Regions from separate parts of the Phytobacter cepae genome, predicted to be linked through region 4. Evidence: predicted binding sites of a transcription regulator. Region 4 holds the regulator's gene; each other region holds the start of a gene.
What was found. The regulator sigma-54, encoded in region 4, starts transcription at its own class of promoters, with help from an activator protein. The targets are predictions, from matches to a motif close to GTTGGCACANNTTTCGCTNT.
Positions count from the first base shown of each region.

Region 1: a site for sigma-54 is predicted at 1,497-1,516, ahead of glnK (P-II family nitrogen regulator). Genes of this name have one in related genera too.
Region 2: a site for sigma-54 is predicted at 4,293-4,312, ahead of glnA (glutamate--ammonia ligase). Genes of this name have one in related genera too.
Region 3: a site for sigma-54 is predicted at 2,717-2,736, ahead of ACUY4Q_RS19580 (gamma-glutamyltransferase family protein). Genes of this name have one in related genera too.

Region 1 is NZ_CM135107.1:3,947,904-3,953,823, reverse strand. It holds gene ACUY4Q_RS18695 (SmdB family multidrug efflux ABC transporter permease/ATP-binding protein) at 1-1,314, shown strand, start outside; gene glnK (P-II family nitrogen regulator) at 1,569-1,907, shown strand; gene amtB (ammonium transporter AmtB) at 1,941-3,227, shown strand; gene tesB (acyl-CoA thioesterase II) at 3,302-4,165, opposite strand; gene ACUY4Q_RS18675 (YbaY family lipoprotein) at 4,380-4,949, shown strand; gene ACUY4Q_RS18670 (MGMT family protein) at 4,989-5,318, opposite strand; RNA gene ffs (signal recognition particle sRNA small type) at 5,465-5,561, shown strand.
Region 2 is NZ_CM135107.1:5,089,851-5,095,770, reverse strand. It holds gene glnG (nitrogen regulation protein NR(I)) at 58-1,467, opposite strand; gene glnL (nitrogen regulation protein NR(II)) at 1,476-2,525, opposite strand; gene glnA (glutamate--ammonia ligase) at 2,796-4,205, opposite strand; gene typA (ribosome-dependent GTPase TypA) at 4,585-5,920, shown strand, end outside.
Region 3 is NZ_CM135107.1:4,160,077-4,165,996, forward strand. It holds gene hpxK (allantoate amidohydrolase) at 1-377, opposite strand, end outside; gene ACUY4Q_RS19570 (pyridoxal-phosphate-dependent aminotransferase family protein) at 377-1,615, opposite strand; gene ACUY4Q_RS19575 (MurR/RpiR family transcriptional regulator) at 1,818-2,657, opposite strand; gene ACUY4Q_RS19580 (gamma-glutamyltransferase family protein) at 2,771-4,354, shown strand; gene hpxX (oxalurate catabolism protein HpxX) at 4,364-4,552, shown strand; gene ACUY4Q_RS19590 (AtzE family amidohydrolase) at 4,549-5,920, shown strand, end outside.
Region 4 is NZ_CM135107.1:584,715-590,634, reverse strand. It holds gene lptC (LPS export ABC transporter periplasmic protein LptC) at 1-528, shown strand, start outside; gene lptA (lipopolysaccharide ABC transporter substrate-binding protein LptA) at 497-1,057, shown strand; gene lptB (LPS export ABC transporter ATP-binding protein) at 1,064-1,789, shown strand; gene rpoN (RNA polymerase factor sigma-54) at 1,838-3,271, shown strand; gene hpf (ribosome hibernation promoting factor) at 3,294-3,581, shown strand; gene ptsN (PTS IIA-like nitrogen regulatory protein PtsN) at 3,662-4,153, shown strand; gene rapZ (RNase adapter RapZ) at 4,199-5,053, shown strand; gene npr (PTS phosphocarrier protein NPr) at 5,050-5,322, shown strand; gene mtgA (monofunctional biosynthetic peptidoglycan transglycosylase) at 5,348-5,920, opposite strand, start outside.

The sequences.
Region 1 (5,920 bases), 1.8 Mb from region 4:
ATGCTGGTGGCCATGTTCAGCCTTGACTGGCGAATGGCGCTGGTGGCTATCGCCATTTTCCCGGCGGTACTGATTGTGATGTTGATTTATCAGCGTTACAGCACGCCCATCGTCCGACGCATGCGTGCCTATCTTGCGGACATTAACGACGGTTTTAACGAAGTCATTAACGGAATGAGTGTTATCCAGCAGTTCCGCCAGCAGGGGCGTTTTGGTGAACGAATGGGTGAGGCGAGCCGCTCGCACTATCTGGCGCGGATGCAAACCCTGCGTCTTGATGGCTTCCTGTTGCGTCCTTTGCTGAGCTTGTTTACCACACTTATTCTTTGCGGCCTGTTGATGCTGTTCGGTTTTAGCCCCACCGGAACAGTGGAAGTCGGGGTGCTGTACGCCTTTATCAGTTATCTGGGGCGACTCAATGAGCCTTTAATTGAACTCACGACTCAGCAATCGATGCTCCAACAGGCGGTAGTGGCCGGAGAGCGCGTGTTTGAACTGATGGATTGCCCGCGTCAGACCTACGGCTATGACGATGAACCGCTGAAAAGCGGCGCGATAGATATTGAGAATGTCTCCTTTGCGTATCGTGATGATCAACTGGTGTTACAGGACATCAGCCTGAGCGTGCCGCCGCGCAGTTTCGTCGCACTGGTCGGGCACACCGGCAGCGGTAAAAGTACCCTCGCCAATCTGCTCATGGGGTACTACCCGCTCACCAAAGGGGAGATCCGCCTGGACGGTCGCCCGCTCTCCGCGCTGAGTCACGCGTCATTGCGCAAAGGGGTGGCGATGGTGCAGCAGGACCCGGTAGTAATGGCCGACAGCTTCTTTGCCAACGTCACGCTGGGGCGCGACATTTCTGAGGCGCAGGTCTGGCATGCGCTGGAAACGGTGCAGCTTGCGGAGCTGGCGCGCGGCATGAGTGACGGCATCTATACGCGACTAGGGGAGCAGGGTAACAACCTCTCAGTGGGGCAAAAGCAACTGCTCGCTCTGGCGCGCGTGCTGGTGGATACCCCGCAAATCCTGATCCTTGATGAAGCGACGGCTAACATTGACTCCGGCACCGAGCAGGCCATTCAGCAGGCGCTGGTTGCCGTACGGGAGAAGACGACCCTGGTGGTGATTGCCCATCGATTGTCGACCATTGTGGATGCCGGAACCATACTTGTGCTTCATCGTGGGCAAGCCGTTGAACGCGGAACTCACCAACAACTGCTTGAAAAGAAAGGACGCTACTGGCAGATGTACCAGTTGCAGCTGGCGGGGGAAGAACTGGCTGCCGGTTTACAAGAAGAAACCCTTATCGCCTGATGCACCATAATCAGGCACGCTACTGACGGGAACCTCTGTTGGTGCAAAAAAATAACGCACTGCGCACTGTCGTGGTGCGTTTTTCTTTTCCAGGAACAATCTGAACGCGTCTCGCTTTTCACTTCGGGTTAGCCAACCCCTCCTGTAGGCCATAAAAGCCTGAATAACGCCTGTTTTTCATTTCTGGCACAGCCCTTGCAATATCTCCTGTGTGTTAGCTGCGGCCATTATCGATTTTGACTGGAGGGGGATCTATGAAGCTGGTTACCGTGGTGATTAAGCCATTCAAACTGGAAGACGTTCGTGAAGCGCTGTCTTCAATTGGTATTCAAGGATTGACCGTGACTGAAGTAAAAGGTTTCGGGCGTCAGAAGGGGCATGCCGAGCTTTACCGTGGTGCCGAGTACAGCGTTAACTTCCTGCCAAAAGTGAAGATTGACGTGGCTATTGCAGACGATCAACTTGATGAAGTGATTGATGTGATTAGCAAAGCGGCCTACACCGGAAAAATTGGCGACGGCAAAATTTTCGTTGCTGAGCTGCAACGTGTCATTCGTATTCGTACCGGCGAAGCCGACGAAGCGGCACTGTAATACCTGCACACAGTGAGAAGGATGGGGAAGAAAATGAAGAAAACAATGTTAAAAGCAGGTCTTGCTTCGCTGGCATTACTGCCTGGTCTGGCGATGGCTGCCCCGGCGGTTGCGGATAAAGCTGACAACGCCTTTATGATGATCTGCACCGCGCTGGTGCTGTTTATGACTATCCCGGGTATTGCCCTGTTCTACGGCGGCTTGATCCGTGGCAAAAACGTTCTCTCTATGCTGACTCAGGTGGCCGTGACCTTCGCCCTGGTCTGCGTATTGTGGGTGGTGTATGGCTACTCCCTCGCATTCAGTGAAGGTAATAGCTTCTTTGGTAGCTTTAACTGGGCGATGTTGAAAAACATCGAGCTGACCGCCGTAATGGGCAGCTTCTATCAGTACATTCATGTTGCCTTCCAGGGATCGTTCGCCTGTATTACCGTGGGTCTTATCGTCGGTGCCCTGGCTGAACGTATCCGCTTCTCTGCCGTGCTGATCTTCGTGGTGGTCTGGCTGACGCTCTCCTACGTGCCGATTGCGCATATGGTCTGGGGCGGTGGTCTGCTCGCCTCCCACGGCGCAATGGACTTTGCTGGCGGTACCGTTGTTCACATCAACGCTGCGGTAGCAGGCCTGGTAGGCGCCTACCTGATTGGCAAACGTGTGGGCTTTGGTAAAGAGGCTTTCAAACCGCATAATCTGCCGATGGTGTTCATTGGCACCGCGATCCTCTACTTTGGCTGGTTCGGTTTCAACGCCGGTTCTGCAAGTGCGGCTAACGAAATCGCTGCGCTGGCGTTTGTTAACACCGTTGTCGCCACGGCGGGTGCCATCCTCTCCTGGGTATTTGGTGAGTGGGCGCTGCGCGGCAAACCTTCACTGCTGGGTGCCTGTTCGGGTGCGATTGCCGGTCTGGTCGGCATCACCCCGGCATGCGGATACGTTGGTGTTGGCGGCGCGCTGCTGGTGGGTATCGTTGCGGGTCTGGCAGGTATCTGGGGTGTGACAACGCTTAAGCGCTGGCTGCGAGTGGACGATCCTTGCGATGTGTTTGGTGTGCACGGCGTCTGCGGTATCGTGGGTTGCATCATGACCGGTATCTTCGCGGCGACCTCACTGGGCGGCGTGGGTTACGCTGAAGGCGTGACCATGGGTCACCAGGTGCTGGTACAGCTTGAAAGTGTCGCGATCACCATCGTCTGGTCAGGTGTGGTTGCCTTTATCGGCTACAAGCTGGCTGACATGACCGTAGGTCTGCGCGTACCTGAAGATCAAGAGCGTGAAGGGCTGGATGTTAACAGCCATGGCGAAAACGCCTATAACGCCTGATTCTTATCAGACTGCGTAATCTCCTGAGCAAAAAAGCCTCCCACCGGGAGGCTTTTGTCATTCTGATAAGCGGATTATGCGCCGCGGTTACGCATCACCCCTTCCTGTACGGTGGACGCAACCAGCACCCCGTCGCGGTTGTAAAATTCACCGCGTACAAAGCCGCGCGCGCTGGAGGCCGAAGTACTCTCTACGCTGTAGAGCAGCCAGTCATTCAGGTCGAAAGGACGATGGAACCACATCGAGTGATCGATGGTCGCCACCTGCATGCCTTTTTCCAGGAAGCCCACGCCGTGTGGCTGGAGGGCGACCAGCAGGAAGTGAAAGTCTGAGGCATACCCCAGCAGATACTGCTGAACGCGTAAATCCTGCGGCAACTGACCATTCGCCCGCATCCACACCTGGCGGGTGGGCTCAGCCTTATGCCCTTTCAGGGGGTTATGAAATTCAACGGGGCGGATTTCAATGGGCTTATCGCCGAGAAACTTCTCTTTTACCAGTGGCGGCAAAAAGGCCGACAGCTCGCGGGCAATGTCGGTTTCCGATTTCAGTGATTCCGGGTCAGGGGCAGGGGGCATGGTTTTTTGATGTTCATAACCCGGCTCCGGGGCCTGGAATGAGGCCGTCATATAAAAGATAGGTTTGCCATTCTGAATGGCGGCGACGCGGCGGGCGCTAAAGCTGTTGCCGTCGCGCAGCACCTCTACATCATAAATAATCGGTTTTTGGCTATCGCCGGGGCGCAAAAAATAGCTGTGAAACGAATGGACGAGACGCTCAGCCGGGACGGTCTCTTTGGCGGCATACAAAGCTTGCCCGACGACCTGCCCACCGAAGACCTGACGCAACCCTAAATCTTCGCTTTGCCCACGAAAAAGGCCCTCTTCAATTTTTTCCAGATTCAATAATGACAGCAGATTGTTAAGCGCCTGACTCATAGGTGTCCTCAATAATATAAACGCCGCCGAAGCGAATGCTCTACAGAGTATAACCTGGAAATTCAAGCGGTCCGATGGGTGCAATAATCTGAATAGCCAGCAGTTTGCAGGCAGAAATCAGTGACCTGTGCCACACTTGAAGACGTTACGAGGATTTAACCACACATTCTGGCAGGACAGCGTCCTGTTGGTGCATAGAAGATAAGGAGAACTCATGAAACTTGTGCACATGTTAAGTGGTTTGGCCGTGGCGGTTGCGCTGGCCGGTTGTGCCAAAAAAGGCGCAGACATTCCCACCCCAACACCGAATCCTAATGCCCCGTCGGCGGTGAATCAGGCGGCGATTACGCAGCCTAACGTCTCAGGGACCGTGTGGATTCGTCAAAAAGTGGCACTTCCCCCTGATGCGGTCTTAACCGTGACGGTGTCTGATGCCACCATGGCCGACGCGCCATCAAAAATTATTGCCCAGAAAGCGGTGCGTACCGAGGGTAAACAGTCGCCCTTTAGCTTCGTATTGCCGTTCAATCCGGCAGACGTGCAGCCTAACGCCCGTATTCTCCTGAGTGCCGCTATCTCCATCAACGATAAAGTGGTCTTTATCACCGATTCCGTCAAACCTATCATCAACCAGGGTGGGACGAAGGCAGAGCTGACGCTGGTACCCGTCCAGCAAACGGCGGTTCCGCTCCAGGAGAGTGGTGGCGCGGTGAACACGGTGCCTTCAACGTCACCGACCCAGGTTAATCCTTCGGCAGCCACCCCGGCACCGACCCAGATGTAAAACCTGTTCTGCTCCTCTCCTGAAACGGGAGAGGAGTTGTCAGTAAATCCAGCGGTAGTGCTGGAGATCAATCTGCCCGCTTCCTGAGACAACCACCCCTTCCTGCATGAGTGCCTGGCGCTGACGTTGTAAATCCGGACCGGTAAGTGAAATGCACCCATGGCGATTCACTACGCGATGCCACGGCAGCGTGCTGCCCTCCGGTAAGCGTCTGAGCACACCACCAACCTGCCTTGCTGCGCGTGGGGAACCCGCCAGTCTGGCAACGTCACCGTAGGTGGTAACAAAGCCTTCCGGGACAGAAGCAACAATTTGCCACACCCGTTGCGGGAAAGAATCGTGATTATCCATATGTCTGTCCTGATGCATGAGCCTTTAGAATATCAGGGTGTTAGCGCCAGTGCAGGCGGAATCGTGCAAGAAAACAGCATCTGTTTGCCGGTCGCTTGCAATTAGGGTAACGGACAGGGATAATGCGCCAGCGCGTTGGGTAACAACGCTCTCAATGGAGGCCCTGTTGGTTCTCCCGCAATGCTACTTTGTTTACCAGGTCAGGTCCGGAAGGAAGCAGCCAAGGCAAAGAACGCGTGTGCCGGGATGTAGCTGGCAGGGCCTCCACCCATTTCTGCCCCCCCATTTTTACTTTCTCTGCTCACCTGATTTGTTCATGACCCATTTTTCACTGCGTTGCCGCGTGATTTGGCCGGTGGCCTTACTCTTCGGGGCCTGTGCAAGCGCTGTTTAAAACGGTAACCGTGTTGTTCTGCCCTCGACGTATTTAGGGCACAGTCTGGTAACGCCAATCATACTGAGGAGATATTTATTCCTTTTTATCAGTATTGTCATTCATTTGAAATATTACCTTCATATAACTGTCATATAAAGGCTGCAAAATAAAGTTGGGAAATTTTCAAACTGTCATCACAGTTAAATATATTTCTGGATCAAGGTATTAACTTCGTGTATTAATA
Region 2 (5,920 bases), 650 kb from region 4:
AGCGCAAAATTGCAGCAATTTGCGCTCACTATTCATTCTTTACAAATTAGCCAGCTCTTACTCCATTCCCAACTCTTTCAACTTACGGGTCAGGGTGTTACGACCCCATCCGAGCAGGCGAGCAGCCTCTTGCTTGTGCCCTTGCGTGTGCCGAAGGGCGGTGGTGAGCAGCGTACGTTCCATCTCGGGCTGCGCTTCAGAAAGCAAATTTTGATGACCGGAACGCAGGGCACGATCGGCCCACTGCGCCAGTAAGGTTGCCCAGCTGTCCGGTAGCGTTTGGGATGGGCTGTCCGGCACGGTCGTTTCAAACAATTCTGCGGGTAAATCCTGGATTAATACTTCCTGCCCTGCGGCCATCACGGTTAGCCAGCGGCAGGTGTTTTCCAGCTGGCGCACGTTACCTTGCCAGGCCAGACGTGTCAGAGCAGCTTCCGTTTCCGGATGCAACAGCTTCGCTTCGACGCCCAGTTCGCGGGCGGCAACCTGCAAAAAGTGGCGTGCCAGGCGAGGAATATCTTCACGGCGCTCACGCAGCGGCGGTAAATGCACGCGGATGACGTTCAGGCGGTGGAACAAATCCTCACGGAATTTCCCCTCCTGCACGCGCAGTTCGAGGTTCTGATGGGTTGCGGCAATAATGCGCACATCGACTTTCACCGGTGCGTAACCGCCCACGCGGTAGAACTGACCGTCTGCCAGTACGCGCAGCAGGCGCGTCTGTACATCCAGCGGCATGTCGCCGATTTCATCCAGGAACAGGGTGCCACCGTCCGCCTGCTCAAAACGGCCCTGGCGAATGGTATTCGCGCCGGTAAACGCCCCTTTTTCGTGACCGAACAGCTCCGATTCAATCAAATCTTTGGGGATAGCCGCCATATTCAATGCAATAAACGGGGCTTTGACGCGTGGGCTGTGGCGATGCAGCGCATGGGCCACTAACTCTTTACCGGTCCCGGATTCGCCGTTAATCAGCACGCTGATGGAAGAGCGAGACAGACGGCCAATGATGCGGAATACGTCCTGCATTGCCGGCGCTTCACCAATGATATCGGTGGTTGGCCCGCTCACCTGCACATTACGCGGCTGCTGCTGTTCCTGATAGTGACTGATGGCTCGCTCAACCAGCGCCACCGCTTCATCAATATCGAAAGGCTTTGGCAGATAATCAAACGCCCCTTGCTGATAGGCGCTAACGGCAGCATCCAGATCCGAATGAGCGGTCATTATGATGACCGGTAGCATCGGATGGCGCTGTTTTATCTGCTTTAACAGAGCGAGGCCATCCATTCCGGGCATACGGATATCAGACAGCAACACGTCCGGTGTTTTGGTGGTCAGTGCATCAAGCACTTCGTTCGCATTTTCAAAGGTCGTGCAGTTCAAGCCAGCACCGGTGAGCGCGCGTTCAAGCACCCAACGGATGGAGCTATCGTCATCAACGATCCAGACTATCCCTCGTTGCATAAACACCTCTATTTCCGAATAGGCAGGAACACCGAAAACTCGGTATGGCCTGGCCAACTGGTGAATTCAATTTTGCCAGAATGTTGATCGATCAAACTGCGAGCGATAGATAAACCCAGTCCGGTGCCACCTTCGCGCCCGCTAACCATCGGGTAGAAGAGCGTGTCCTGAAGATGCGACGGAATACCCGGGCCGTTATCTTCCACATCAATGCGTGCCGCCAGGCGATAACGAACACCGTGCAGCGTCAACTGGAAGGCCGTGCGCGTCCGCAGAATGATTTCACCGCCTTCCTGGCCGAGGGCCTGTAAGGCGTTGCGGACGATATTCAGTAAAACCTGTTCAATCTGATCGGGATCGTGCGCCAGCTCAGGCAGGCTTGGATCGTAATCGCGCACCAGCGTGACGTTTTCAGGCAGCTCCATCGACACCAGTTTCACCACGCGCTCAGCCACCTTATGAATACTTTCGGTGACGTGCATGCCGGGATGCTGTGGTCCTAACAGCCTGTCGACCAGATTACGCAGCCGGTCAGCCTGTTCGATGATCACTTTGGTGTATTCCGTCAATGACGGGTCCGGTAAAGCTTTTGCGAGCAGCTGCGCCGCGCCACGTAAGCCACCCAACGGGTTTTTAATTTCATGTGCCAGGCCACGAACCAGATCGCGTGCAGCAATCTGCTGAGCGTGCTGTAACTGTTCCTGACTAAGACGTCGCTGATTATCCATCGGTGCCATTTCCAGCAGGATCAGGCCTTCAGGTAAGCGTTGCGCCGTTAACGAAAGAATGTGTGAGCGACCGTCAATCACGAGGGTCACTTCGTTATCCGTAAATCCCTGCCCGGCATTCAGGCTCTCACGCATCAGGGCGATATTGAGTGAAAAATAGCTCAGCAGTTCCGGCAGCGGGGTGCCGAATAATTTACGCGAACTTTGTGCCAGAAGCTGTTGTGCGGCCGGGTTGGCGTAATGCACCGCCAGCTCATCATCAACCAGCAAAATACTGTTGATCAAAGAATTGAGGATCTGCCCAGCATCGGGCAACGAGCCACTCGCCATTAAGCAGTCTCCCAAAGGTTGCACTGTTTTAGTGCATTATAGCGTTTTGTTGATAAAAAATGCCGATATTCAGGTCGTTGGCGGAGAAAAAAGCCCATCCGAAGATGGGCTGAAAGTTTCCACGGCAACTAAATATCCTGCGTCTTTCTCGCCCCTGCTGCGCTGGCCGCTTTCACTCACCCCAGTCACATAGGTTGCTATGCTTCTGGGGACTCGCTCAGTTGCCATCTTGCCGGGACAAGAAATACGTTGGCTATTATTACTAATGTATTAAACGCTGTAGTACAGTTCGAACTCTACCGGGTGCGGCGTCATGCGTACGCGGTCGTTTTCTTCAATGCGCAGTGCGATGTAAGCATCGATAGCGTCGTTGGTGAATACGCCACCCGCTGTCAGGAACTCGCGGTCTTCGTTCAGAGCATTCAGTGCTTCTTCCAGAGAGCCGGCAACCTGTGGGATCTCTTTCGCTTCTTCCGGCGGCAGGTCATACAGGTTTTTGTCCATTGCTTCGCCCGGATGGATTTTGTTCTTGATACCATCAAGACCTGCCATCAGCAGGGCAGCAAAGCACAGGTACGGGTTAGCAGCCGGGTCCGGGAAGCGCACTTCGATACGGCGTGCTTTCGGAGAGGCAACCACTGGAATACGGATGGAAGCAGAACGGTTACGGGCTGAGTAAGCCAGCATAACAGGCGCTTCATAACCCGGGACCAGACGCTTGTAGGAGTTCGTGGTCGGGTTTGCCAGGGCGTTGATGGCTTTAGCGTGTTTGATAACGCCGCCAATGTAATACAGCGCCTGCTCAGACAGACCCGCATATTTGTCACCAGAGAACAGGTTTACGCCGTTCTTGGACAGAGACATGTGGCAGTGCATACCGGAACCGTTATCGCCAAACATTGGTTTTGGCATGAAGGTTGCCGTTTTGCCGAAGCGATGAGCGACGTTGTGAACCACATATTTGTAGATCTGAATTTCGTCCGCTTTTTTGGTCATGGTGTTGAAGCGGGTTGCGATTTCGTTCTGACCAGCAGTGGCTACTTCGTGGTGGTGAGCTTCAACAACCAGACCCATTTCTTCCATGATCAAGCACATGGTAGAACGGATGTCCTGTGATGAATCGACTGGCGGAACCGGGAAGTAACCCCCTTTCACACCAGGACGGTGGCCTTTGTTGCCGCCTTCGTATTTGGTGGAAGAGTTCCATGCGCCTTCGATGTCATCGATAGCAACATGAGAGCCGGAGATGGACGCACCAAAACGAATGTCGTCAAACAGGAAGAACTCTGGTTCTGGCCCGAAAAGCACGGTGTCAGCAAGACCCGTAGAACGCAGGTATTCTTCAGCACGTTTAGCGATAGAACGCGGGTCACGATCGTAGCCCTGCAGGGTGCCTGGTTCCAGGATGTCGCAGCGGATGATCAGGGTCGACTCTTCGTAGAACGGGTCAATGAGAGCGGTAGAAGCGTCCGGCATCAGAACCATGTCAGATTCGTTAATGCCTTTCCAGCCGCCAATCGAGGAGCCGTCAAACATTTTGCCTTCTTCAAAGAATTCGGCATTAACCTGATGAGCTGGAATGGTGACGTGCTGTTCTTTACCTTTGGTATCGGTAAAGCGCAAATCAACAAATTTCACTTCGTGCTCATTCAGCATCGTCAATACGTGTTCAGCGGACATACTTAAACTCTCCCGGATTTTCATTGTCGTCGTGGTAACGAGGTCTGCAATACTGCGTCAATCTGACGGTGTTGCCATAAATTTTATTAAGCGAAATCTATGCCAACTTTTAAATGTCACTAAAAAGGCGCTATTATGCGCACCATAGTGCAAATGGGCTGCACCATGTTGGTTATCTTGCACCAATATAGTGCTTTAATGTGAACATTGAGCACCGCATTGGTGCAATTTATGGTAAAGCGGCCCAATTCCGCTCCGTGAAAGTGATCACAAAGCATCTCTGCAATACTTGTTTGCGGGGGATGTTTGTGATCCTGTTTTGTAGTGCGATTAATCCGTGTACAATAACGCGCTATTTCTAAATGCCTGAGGCAAAGTTGTGATCGAAAATCTGCGTAATATCGCCATCATCGCGCACGTTGACCATGGTAAAACTACCCTGGTTGATAAGCTGCTGCAGCAATCTGGTACCTTCAGTAACGAACGTGCTGAAGCCACCGAACGCGTGATGGACTCCAATGACTTGGAGAAAGAGCGTGGGATTACCATCCTCGCTAAAAACACCGCTATCAAATGGAATGACTACCGTATCAACATCGTTGATACCCCAGGGCACGCCGACTTCGGTGGTGAAGTTGAACGTGTAATGTCCATGGTAGACTCCGTTCTGCTGGTCGTTGACGCAATGGATGGCCCAATGCCGCAGACCCGCTTCGTAACCAAAAAGGCATTCGCCCATGGTTTGAAGCCAATCGTGGTTATCAACAAAGTTGACCGTCCTGGCGCGCGTCCTGACTGGGTTGTCGATCAGGTATTTGACCTGTTCGTAAACCTGGATGCGACTGACGAGCAGCTCGATTTCCCTATCATCTATGCATCCGCATTGATGGGTATCGCGGGTAACGATCACACTGAGATGGCGGAAGACATGACCCCGCTGTATCAGGCGATTGTTGACCACGTACCGGCGCCGAATGTTGATCTGGATGGTCCGTTCCAGATGCAGATCTCTCAGCTTGATTACAACAACTACGTTGGTGTTATCGGCATTGGTCGTATCAAGCGCGGTAAAGTGAAACCTAACCAGCAGATCACACTGATCGACAGTGAAGGTAAAACTCGTAACGGTAAAGTCGGTAAAGTGCTGACTCACCTCGGTCTGGAACGTATTGAGTCCACCGAAGCCGAAGCGGGCGACATCATCGCTATTACCGGTCTGGGCGAACTGAACATTTCTGATACGCTTTGCGACACGCAGAACGTAGAAGCTCTGCCAGCGCTGTCTGTCGATGAGCCGACCGTTACCATGTTCTTCAACGTCAACACCTCTCCGTTCTGTGGTAAAGAAGGTAAGTTTGTTACCTCTCGTCAGATCCTTGAGCGTCTGAACAAAGAGCTGGTACACAACGTTGCACTGCGCGTTGAAGAAACCGAAGACTCTGATGCGTTCCGCGTATCCGGTCGTGGTGAGCTGCACTTGTCTGTTCTTATCGAAAACATGCGTCGTGAAGGCTTCGAACTGGCTGTGTCCCGTCCGAAAGTTATCAACCGTATGATCGACGGCCGCATGCAAGAGCCGTTCGAGAACGTGACGCTGGACATCGAAGAACAGCATCAGGGTTCTGTCATGCAGGCGATGGGCGAGCGTAAGGGCGATGTCAAAGACATGATCCCTGACGGCAAAGGCCGTATTCGTCTGGACTACCTGATTCCGG
Region 3 (5,920 bases), 1.6 Mb from region 4:
CCGATAATTTCCACCGCCTGTTCACCGTGAAGGCCCTGGCGATGCAAACTGTCGACGACCTCGATGGCGGTCAGCACGCCAAGCATACCGTCGTAGCGCCCGGCATTACGCACCGTATCGAGATGTGAACCCAGTAACACTGCCGGCGCACCTTCACCGGCAGCGTCGTAGCGTCCGCAAATATTTCCCACCGCGTCCTGCCAGGTGAGCATGCCCGCCTCTTCCATCCACTGAGCAACTAGCGCGTTGGCGCGCATATGCTCCGGGGAGAGATAGACTCGGGTAAGCTGGCCCGGCGTCTCACTGATCGTTGCGAGCACATCACAACGCGCCATCACCCGCTGCGCGGCGCGGTCAGCCTCATCGGCGGTCATCATCACACCGCCCCTTCGTAGACGTTCCATGCTGCCTGCATCCCCTCACCCTGCACGGTTCGGAAGCCGAGGCGATTGAGCACCGCTTCAAGTGCGGTCAGGGTTTGCAGCACGCAGTCTTTGCGGGCGTTGTAGCCCATGGTGCCGATACGCCAGATTTTGCCCTGCAGCGGGCCAAACGAGGTGCCAATCTCGATGTGGAAATCATCCAACAGGCACTTACGCACCTCTTCGCCGTGAACAGCAGCAGGGATAACCACGCCGAGCACGTTGTTCATTTTGTGGCGAATGTCGCCAAAGACGTCCAGCCCCATGCCCTGAATGCCGGCCAGCATGGCGCGACCGTGCAGTGCATGACGGGCAATCAGCGCGTCCATCCCCTCTTCGAGCATAATGCGGGCGCATTCGCGGGCGGCGAACAGCATACTGGTAGCTTCAGTGTGGTGGTTCAAGCGCTCTGGTCCCCAGTAATCCATCACCATACCGAGATCGAAATAGTTGGAGTAGATCATCTCGTCATCGCCATCGCGATGGGTGTCGGTGCGGATCCCCTGTTCCACGCATTTACGCGCACGAATCACCGCTTCCATTTGTGGACTGAGGGTGATGGGCGAGCTACCTGACGGGCCGCCGAGGCATTTTTGCAGCCCGGCGGAGACGGCATCCAGCCCCCAGGCATCGGTTTCCAGCGCGTTGCCACCGAGCGAGGCGGTCGCATCGGTATAAAACAGCACCCCGTGACGACGACAAATATCGCCAAGCTGCTCCAGCGGCTGCAGCAAGGTGGTGGAGGTGTCGCCCTGCACGGTCAGCAACAGGCGCGGTTTCACCTGCTTAATGGCATCTTCAATCCGATCTGGGGTAAAGACTTCGCCCCACGGTACTTCGATGGTGTGAACTTCTGCACGGCAACGACGGGCAATCTCACACAGCAGATGCCCAAAGCGCCCAAACACCGGCACCAGCACCTTGTCACCCGGACGAATCGCGGAGACCAGCACGGCTTCAATCCCGGCACGGGAAGTGCCATCCACCAGCATAGTCCAGTGGTTTTCAGTGCGGAATACCCCCCGGTAGAGAGACATCACTTCATTCATGTAGCCAGTCATCACCGGATCGTACTGGCCCACCAGTTGGCTCGCCATGGCGCGCAGGACGCGCGGGTCAGCATTAATCGGGCCAGGCCCCATGAGCAGGCGATGCGGTGGGTTGATTTGCAAACAGTGCTGAGAATCAAACATAAGCGCGTCCTTTGGTATACAAAAGCGGGAATGATGAAACAAAAGATTCTTAAGATAATTTTCTGCAACTAATGTGCCACACACGCAGAGTTCACGCCAGCTCAGGAACCAGTGGAATTCGCTCTTTTTTTGCGCTGTCTACGCGATATCATTTGCGCCATTAGCGACCGCCATCAAGGTGCACAAGCACCATGACGGTGCGCTAGCGCTGCTCCAGTTCATCCAGCTCTGTATACAAAGAGGCTATCTGATGAATACGCTGGCGACCCTCGGTCAGGGCGTTATGTAATAAGGCGTTGGCGAGCAGATTAACCAGGCTCATCGCCCCGCTGTAGCTGTCAAACGCTGAAACGCTGTCGAGAGGCACGCCCAGATGCCAGCGGGCCAGCGTGGTCATGCCTGCGGCCTGTGGCTCACTGATGGCAACCGCTGGCACTCCCTGTTTTTGCAGCGCTTCAAGCACCGGGCGGATCACGCGGGGGCGACGACGAAAGGCGACCACCACCACCAGATCCGCCGGGGTAATATCCACCAGCTCTTCCGCCAGCGTCTGGCCCGGCTGCGGCATCACATAGACCTGCCCACGGCTTTGCATGAGCTGTTGGCGCAGGTGTAGCGCCACCGGCGCGCTGTTTCTGAGGCCCAGAATATAGACCCGTTGCGCCTGGCCCAGGGCCTGTACTATGTCGGCAAACTGTCCGGCATCGAGGGTATTAACCCACTGGGTCAGGTTCGCCATTTCCTGTTTGTAGTGTCGCGCCAGCAGCGTATTGCCCTGTACCGCGTCGCGGTTATCGGTAAGCGGCATTCCGCTCTGGCGCAGGGTGCGTAGCTCGTCGCGCATCTCTTTGAAACGATCATAGCCAAGGCGCTTAAACAGACGGCTGACGGTGGCCTTGGACACCCCGCTCAGACGCGCCAGTTCGGCGCTGTTATAGCTCACCAGATCGTCGAAATGATCCATGATGAACGAAGCAACCCGCTGTTCCTGCGGCGATAATTCGCTGTAGCACTCACGCAAGCGCGTATCTAACTGCTGCATAGCCCCTCCTGCAACTTTTGTTTCACTCTAAGCTGACACAGTGAATCGCTTATCGTCAATCTGGAACAGCTCTTGCTTAACTCACTGACTGAATCAAAAAAGAGAGCCTGACGATGCAAAGTAATATGGCCCCTTCCGGGATGGCGGTAACGCCCCACCACCTTGCCAGCGAGTCGGCATTGTCGGTGCTGCGTCACGGCGGCAACGCCATTGAAGCGATGGTGGCCGCCGCCTCTACCATCGCGGTGGTTTATCCGCATATGAACGGGATCGGCGGCGACGGATTCTGGCTTATCGTCCCCCCCGAAGGGGAACCGCTGGCAATTGATGCCAGCGGTTCCGCCGGGCAGAAGGCCACGCTGGATTTTTACGCCGGGCACACACACATTCCGCATCGTGGCCCGCTGGCGGCCCTCACCGTACCGGGGACGCTGAGCGGTTGGGATGAAGCGCTCAATTATTCCGCCTCCCTCGGCGGCGGATCATTGCCGCTGTCACGCCTGCTGGCGGATGCGATCCGTTACGCCAGTGACGGGATCCCTGTCACCCAATCTCAGGCCAGTGCCACCGAGAGTAAATACCCCGAACTGGTGGATGTTTCCGGCTTCGCCGAGACGTTTTTGGTGGAGGGCAAGGTGCCTTTGGCGGGCAGCCGTTTCTGCCAGCCGCGTCTGGCCCGTACCCTGACCCGCCTTGCGACCGAAGGGCTGGACAGTTTTTATCGAGGGGCGCTGGCGGAACAGATCGCCAGCGAGATGCACGAACTGGGTTTACCGCTGACCGCTGCCGATTTGGCGGCCCATCGTGCCCATCGCCGCGTGCCGCTGCGTCTGGCACATAGCCAGGGCGAGGTCTTCAATATGACGCCGCCGACGCAGGGGCTGGTCTCGCTGGCGATCCTTGGCATCACCGACCACCTGGAGATGGCGCAGGCAACCGAAGTCCAGACCATCCACCGCATCGTGGAGGCCACCAAAAAAGCCTTCGGCCTGCGTGACCGCTACATTACCGATCCTCGCCATGTCACCCTGCCGGTGCAAAGCCTGCTGGAGCAGACCCCACTGGAAGCTCTGGCCGCCAGCATTGATGAATCCCGTGCGGCGCCCTGGGGCAAAGGTAAAGGCCCCGGCGACACCGTCTGGATGGGCGTAGTGGATAAAAACGGGCTGGCGGTATCGTTTATTCAGAGCATTTACCACGAGTTTGGCAGCGGCGTTGTGCTGCCGGAAAGCGGCGTACTGCTGCAAAACCGGGGGGCAGCGTTCAGCCTCGACCCCGATCACCTGCTCACACTGGTGCCGGGCAAACAGCCTTTCCATACGCTGAACCCCGCCGCCGCACGCCTGAAAGATGGCCGGACTATGGTCTACGGCACCATGGGGGGAGACGGTCAACCGCAGACCCAGGCGGCCATATTTACCCGGCATATCCTGCAAAATATGCCTCTGCAGGCGGCAGTATGCGCCCCGCGATGGCTGCTGGGCCGTACCTGGGGCCAGGCTTCCGACAGCCTGAAACTTGAACGCGGTTTTAGCGATGAAACCTGGCAGGCGCTGCTCGACCTCGGGCATGAGGTGGAGTGGCTGCCGGGCCTGAGCGAAGCCACCGGGCATGCAGGCGCGATTGTACGCCACCCTAACGGGATGCTCGAAGGGGCATTCGATCCACGCAGTAACGGCAGCGCCGCCGGTTTTTAAGGAGCAATGATGACGGAGAATACCTTTGACTGGCCGACCTATATCCGGCTGATGGAGCAACTGCTGGCGGTACCGCTGGATGATGCCCGCCGTGCTGAGCTGGAAGTGCAACTGACGCGCATCGCGGCGATGGCGGCACCACTGATGGCCTTTCCCCTCCCGCACCGTCAGGAAGGCGCAGGAGAGTATCGGCTATGAATCTGTCCATTCGGGAAATTCAGCAAGGCTTACGGGCAAAAACCTTCAGCGCCCGCGAACTGGCGCAACAATCACTGACGCATATTGAGCAGACGAACCCGCTGATTAACGCGTTTACGGGCGTCACCGACGCGCGCATGTTAAACGAAGCGGCAAACATCGACGCCCGTCTGGCTGCCGGTGACACACTGCCGCCCCTCGCCGGCGTGCCTTACGCAGTGAAGAATTTGTTTGATGTGGACGGCGTGACGACGCTGGCTGGCGCGAAGCTGTTCAGCACGCAGCCGCCTGCTGAGAAAGATGCCTTTGCCCTGCGCAAGCTGAAGCAGGCCGGTGCGATGCTGGCAGGCACGCTGAATATGGACGCCTATGCCTATGGCTTTACCACTGAAAACAGCTATTACGGGGCAACGCGCAATCCACGCGATCCCTCCCGCGTTGCGGGCGGTTCGTCCGGTGGTTCCGCCGCCGCCGTGGCGGCCGGAATGGTCAACTTCTCGCTGGGCACGGACACCAACGGCTCTATTCGCGTCCCCGCCTCGTTGTGTGGAATTTTGGGGCTCAAACCCACCTTCGGGCGCTTGTCCCGTTCCGGCAGCCATCCGTTTGTCGCCAGCCTGGATCACATTGGCCCGCTGGCGCGCGGCGTGGAGGATCTGGCCTGCGTGTATGACGCCCTCCAGGGGCACGATGTAGAAGACCGCTGGCAGTCTGAGCGCGTAACGACCGCGGCTTTGCCCACGCTTAGCGCCAGGGAGCCTTTACGATGTGCGGTGCTGGAAGGCTATTTCACCACCTGGTGTGACGACGATGCACGTCACGCCGTTGCCACGGTGGCGCGGGCGCTGGAGGCGGAGCAGGCGGTGGTGTTACCGGAGGCGGAACTGGCCCGTAGTGCCGCCTTTTTGCTTTCTGCCGCCGAAGGCGGAAACCACTATCTGCCCGCGCTGCGGACCGACTGGCAGGCGTTTGAGCTCAACTCCCGTGAACGTTTACTGGCAGGCGCCATGACGCCCTCCGCCTGGTACATGCAGGCCCAGCGTTTTCGCGCCTGGTTTCGGGATAATACCCTGCCGCTGTTTGAGGGAGTCGATCTGTTGCTGGCCCCCGCTACGCCATGCTGCGCGACGCCGATTGGCGCCCAGACGATGCACATCAACCATATGGATCTGCCGGTCAAAGCCAGTATGGGCATGCTGACGCAGCCTGTTTCGTTTCTCGGACTGCCGGTAGTCACCGTGCCGGTAAGAACGGCGTCGGGATTACCGATTGGCGTACAATTAATAGCCGCGCCCTGGCAAGAGTCACGCTGCTTACAGGCCGCGTGGCGACTGGAGCAGGCCGGTATTCTTTACTCACAGGATGCAT
Region 4 (5,920 bases):
CTGGTACTGATTGGTGTGAATCTGGCTGACCGAGACTCTGCGGCGCCGGTGACCACCAATAGCAGTGATCCAACGTATAAAAGCGAGCATACCGATACGGTGGTGTACAGCCCGGAAGGTGCGCTGAATTACCGACTTATTGCGCAGCACGTGGAGTACTTTTCCGCTGAAGCGATAACGTGGTTCACCCAACCCGTACTGACGACATTCGATAAAGACAAGATCCCAGGGTGGTCCATTAAGGCGGATAAAGCCAAGCTCACCGATGACAGAATGCTTTATCTTTATGGCCATGTTGAAGTTAATGCGCTGACCGAAGACGCGCAACTTCGAAAAATTACGACGGATAACGCCCAGATAAATCTGGTCACGCAGGATGTGACCTCCGATGACAGGGTAACGTTATACGGAACAACATTTAATTCCACCGGCCTGAAAATGCGCGGCAACTTACGCAGCAAAACCGCAGAGCTGATTGAAAAGGTTAGAAGCTCATATGAAATTCAAAACAAACAAACTCAGCCTTAATGTTGTCCTGGCCAGCGCCCTCTTTGCTGCCAGCCTTCCGGCGCTTGCGGTGACGGGCGATACCGATCAGCCCATTCACATCGACTCCGACCAGCAGTCGCTGGATATGCAAGGCAATGTGGTGACCTTTACCGGTAATGTCATTGTTACCCAGGGCACCATTAAAATTAACGCTGATAAGGTCGTGGTCACCCGTCCTGGCGGTCAGCAGGGTAAAGAGGTCATTGACGGCTTCGGTAATCCAGCCACCTTCTATCAGCTCCAGGACAACGGAAAACCGGTCAAAGGTCATGCCTCCCAGATGCACTACGAGCTGGAAAAAGACTTTGTGATCCTGACGGGCAACGCGTACCTGGAGCAGCTTGATAGCAACATTAAAGGCGACAAGATCACCTACCTGGTGAAAGAGCAAAAGATGCAGGCGTTTAGCGAAAAAGGTAAACGTGTAACAACGGTTCTGGTCCCGTCTCAGTTGCAGGATAAGAGCAACAATCAGAACCCGGCCCCGGCGCAAAAAAAGAGTAACTAATTCGTTATGGCAACATTAACTGCAAAGAATCTCGCTAAGGCCTATAAGGGCCGCCGTGTCGTGGAAGACGTGAGCCTGACCGTGAATTCTGGCGAAATCGTCGGCCTGCTTGGCCCGAACGGGGCGGGTAAAACCACAACATTTTACATGGTCGTGGGTATCGTACCGCGAGATGCGGGCAACATCATTATTGATGATGAGGATATCAGTCTGCTGCCGCTGCATGCCCGTGCGCGACGCGGTATCGGCTATCTGCCTCAGGAAGCATCCATTTTCCGCCGCCTGAGCGTGTTTGATAACCTGATGGCCGTCCTGCAGATTCGTGACGATCTTAGCGCGGAGCAGCGGACCGATCGCGCCAACGAATTGATGGATGAGTTCCATATTGAGCATCTGCGTAATAGTCTCGGCCAGGCACTGTCGGGTGGTGAGCGCCGTCGTGTAGAGATCGCCCGTGCGCTGGCGGCGAATCCTAAATTTATTTTGCTGGATGAACCCTTCGCCGGTGTTGACCCGATTTCCGTTATCGACATCAAGCGTATCATTGAACACCTTCGTGACAGCGGGCTCGGTGTGCTGATTACTGACCATAACGTTCGCGAAACGCTGGCCGTTTGTGAACGCGCGTATATCGTGAGCCAGGGGCATCTGATTGCCCATGGCACTCCACAGCAAATCCTTGAAGACGAACATGTTAAGCGCGTATATCTTGGGGAAGACTTCAGACTCTGATAGGGTAGAGTTTATTGACGTGTTTAGTCGGAGAGTACTGCTCTGAATATGAAGCAAGGTTTGCAATTAAGGCTTAGCCAACAGCTAGCCATGACGCCGCAGTTGCAGCAGGCTATCCGCCTGTTACAACTGTCCACGTTGGAACTTCAGCAAGAACTTCAGCAAGCGCTGGAGAGCAACCCTTTGCTGGAGCAGACCGATCTTCATGAAGAAGTGGAAGCGCAGCAGTCTCAGGATAATGAAAATCTCGATAGCGTAGACGCTCTGGAACAAAAAGATATGCCAGAGGAGCTGCCGCTGGATGCCAGTTGGGATGAAATTTATACCGCGGGTACCCCTTCCGGTAGCAGCACCGATTATATTGACGACGAGTTGCCCATTTATCAGGGCGAAACGACCCAGTCATTACAGGATTACCTGATGTGGCAGGTTGAGTTAACCCCCTTTTCTGACACCGACCGTGCGATTGCCACCTCCATTGTGGATGCCGTCGATGATACGGGTTATCTCACCGTGCCGCTGGAAGATATCCTTGAAAGTATGGGCGACGACGAGATTGGACTGGATGAAGTCGAGGCCGTACTCAAACGTATTCAGCGTTTTGATCCGGTCGGCGTGGCGGCGAAAGATCTGCGCGACTGTCTGCTGATTCAGCTTTCCCAGTTTGCGAAAGAGACGCCGTGGCGTGAAGAGGCGCGGCTAATTATCAGCGATCATCTGGATCTGCTCGCCAACCACGATTTCCGCACTCTGATGCGCGTGACCCGGCTGAAAGAAGATGTGCTGAAAGAGGCGGTGAATTTAATTCAGTCACTGGATCCGCGCCCGGGCCAGTCGATCCAAACCGGCGAGCCTGAGTACGTCATACCCGACGTGTTGGTGCGTAAGCACAATACCCGTTGGGTGGTCGAACTGAATTCAGACAGCATTCCACGTCTGCAAATTAACCAGCACTACGCTGCTATGTGCGGCGGTGCGCGCAACGATGCTGACAGTCAGTTTATTCGCAGCAATCTACAGGATGCGAAGTGGCTGATTAAAAGCCTGGAAAGCCGTAACGACACGCTTTTACGGGTCAGCCGTTGTATCGTAGAACAGCAGCAAGCCTTTTTCGAACAGGGAGAGGAGTTCATGAAACCCATGGTGCTGGCGGATATCGCTCAGGCCGTTGAGATGCATGAATCCACCATTTCTCGTGTCACCACGCAAAAATACCTTCATAGTCCGCGAGGCATTTTTGAACTCAAGTATTTTTTCTCCAGCCATGTCAACACCGAAGGCGGTGGCGAAGCCTCGTCAACGGCTATCCGTGCGCTGGTGAAGAAATTAATCGCCGCAGAAAACCCCGCAAAACCGCTGAGCGACAGTAAGCTGACGTCCATGCTGTCCGATCAGGGTATTATGGTTGCGCGGCGAACCGTTGCAAAATATCGAGAGTCTTTATCCATTCCGCCGTCAAACCAACGCAAACAGTTGGTCTGACCCAACCGATAAGGAAGACACTATGCAGCTTAACATCACAGGACAGAACGTCGAGATCACCGAGGCCCTGCGTGAATTTGTGAATACAAAATTTGCGAAACTCGAACAATACTTCGAGAGGATTAATCAGGTCTATATTGTGTTGAAAGTGGAGAAAGTGACTCATACCTCGGATGCGACTTTGCATGTTAATGGTGGTGAAATTCACGCCAGTGCGGAAGGTCAGGATATGTATGCTGCCATCGACGGTTTAATTGATAAACTGGCGCGTCAGCTGACGAAACATAAAGATAAACTGAAACAACACTAATTGTCCGGGCTGACGTCTGGTGCGTCTCACCCTACCGTAACCCGGTAGGGTGAATTCACTGGCGACGCTTAGGTGAAATTATGATGAACAACGATTCCGCTCTACAACTGAGCAATGTCCTTAACCAGGAATGTACCCGTAGTGGCGTTCACTGCCAGAGCAAAAAACGTGCGCTGGAGATAATCAGTGAACTTGCTGCTAAACAGCTGAGCCTGCCACCTCAGGTGGTATTTGAAGCGATCCTTACGCGCGAGAAAATGGGCAGTACGGGTATTGGCAATGGGATAGCCATCCCTCACGGCAAGCTTGAAGAAGATACCCTTCGTGCGGTTGGTGTGTTTGTGCAATTGGAAACCCCGATTGCCTTTGATGCTATTGATAACCAGCCTGTCGATCTGCTGTTTGCACTGCTGGTGCCTGCCGATCAAACTAAAACGCATTTGCATACCCTTTCATTAGTGGCAAAACGTCTGGCGGATAAAACCATTTGTCGCCGCCTGCGTTCTGCGCAAAGTGATGAAGAGCTGTATCAGATAATCACGCTGACAGAAGGCGAACAGGACGATGCGTAACGTATTAGTCGCCGTGATTTCAGGTGCTGCGAGGAGAAATGGCCCATGGTCCTGATGATCGTAAGTGGTCGCTCGGGTTCCGGTAAATCGGTCGCCCTGCGCGCGCTGGAAGACATGGGATTTTACTGCGTAGATAACCTGCCAGTGGTGTTGCTGCCAGAGCTTGCAAGAACGCTGGCCGACAGACAAACCTCTGCAGCTGTCAGCATCGACGTGCGTAATATGCCTGAGTCGCCGGAGATCTTTGAGCAGGCGATGAACAACCTGCCGGAGTATTTCTCACCGCAGTTGCTGTTTCTCGATGCCGATCGCAATACCCTGATTCGTCGCTACAGCGATACGCGTCGTCTGCACCCTCTCTCCAGTAAAAATCTGTCGCTGGAAAGCGCCATTGATGAAGAGAGTAACCTGCTTGAACCTCTGCGTTCGCGTGCCGATCTGATTGTCGATACCTCTGAGATGTCGGTGCATGAACTGGCAGAAATGCTCCGCACGCGCCTGCTTGGCAAACGTGAGCGCGAGTTGACCATGGTGTTCGAGTCGTTCGGTTTCAAACACGGTATTCCTATTGATGCCGATTACGTGTTCGACGTGCGCTTTCTACCCAACCCGCACTGGGACCCTAAACTTCGTCCCATGACCGGTCTCGACAAGCCTGTTGCCGCGTTCCTCGACAGGCATACCGAAGTGCATAACTTTATCTACCAGACGCGCAGCTATCTGGAGTTGTGGCTTCCCATGCTGGAGACCAACAACCGTAGCTATCTGACCGTCGCCATCGGTTGTACGGGTGGTAAGCACCGTTCCGTCTACGTGGCGGAGCAGCTTGCTGATTACTTCCGCTCGCGCGGTAAGAACGTTCAGTCTCGTCATCGCACGCTGGAAAAACGCAAAACATGACCGTAAAACAAACTGTCGAAATCACTAACAAGCTGGGCATGCATGCACGCCCGGCGATGAAGTTATTTGAACTGGTTCAGGGGTTTGACGCGGAAGTGCTTCTGCGCAATGACGAAGGAACGGAAGCCGAAGCCAGCAGTGTGATAGCCCTGTTGATGCTGGACTCGGCGAAAGGACGTCAAATCGAGGTTGAAGCGACGGGTCCGCAGGAAGAAGAAGCTCTGGCAGCCGTTATCGCGCTCTTTATTGCCGGATTTGACGAAGAGTAACCCTCTCCGCCCGGAGAGGGTAGGATCAATGCAGCCTGTTGCGCTGCAGAAATTCTTCCCCGCCTAGCTGACGCATCTGGCGCAGGATCCACGCCTGCCGACTACGTACATAACCTGAAGGGGCATCTGCCCGAAAGCGAAGCGGGTTCGGTAACACCGCTGCCAGCAACGCGGCTTCCGACATGGTGAGTTTGCTGGCGGGTTTATGGAAATAGCGCTGAGAGGCCTCTTCCACGCCAAATATGCCCTCGCCAAATTCAGCAATATTGAGATAGACGGTGAGTATGCGCCGCTTGGTCCAGACCACTTCCGTGGTCAGCGTCAGACCGGCCTCAAGCCCTTTACGAACCCAGCTTTTACCGTCCCATAACAGCAGATTTTTCACCGTTTGCTGCGAAATGGTTGATGCGCCGCGAATGCGATTTTCATGCTGCTCATTATGAGAAAGCGCCTTTTCGATTGCGCTAAAATCCAGCCCCCAGTGCTCGGGGAAACGCTGATCTTCTGCAGCAATCACGGCCAATGCAGCCCAGGGGGAAATATCGTCCATGCCGACCCAGTCGGAATGTGCAACATAGCCGAAGTCTCCGGTAAGCCA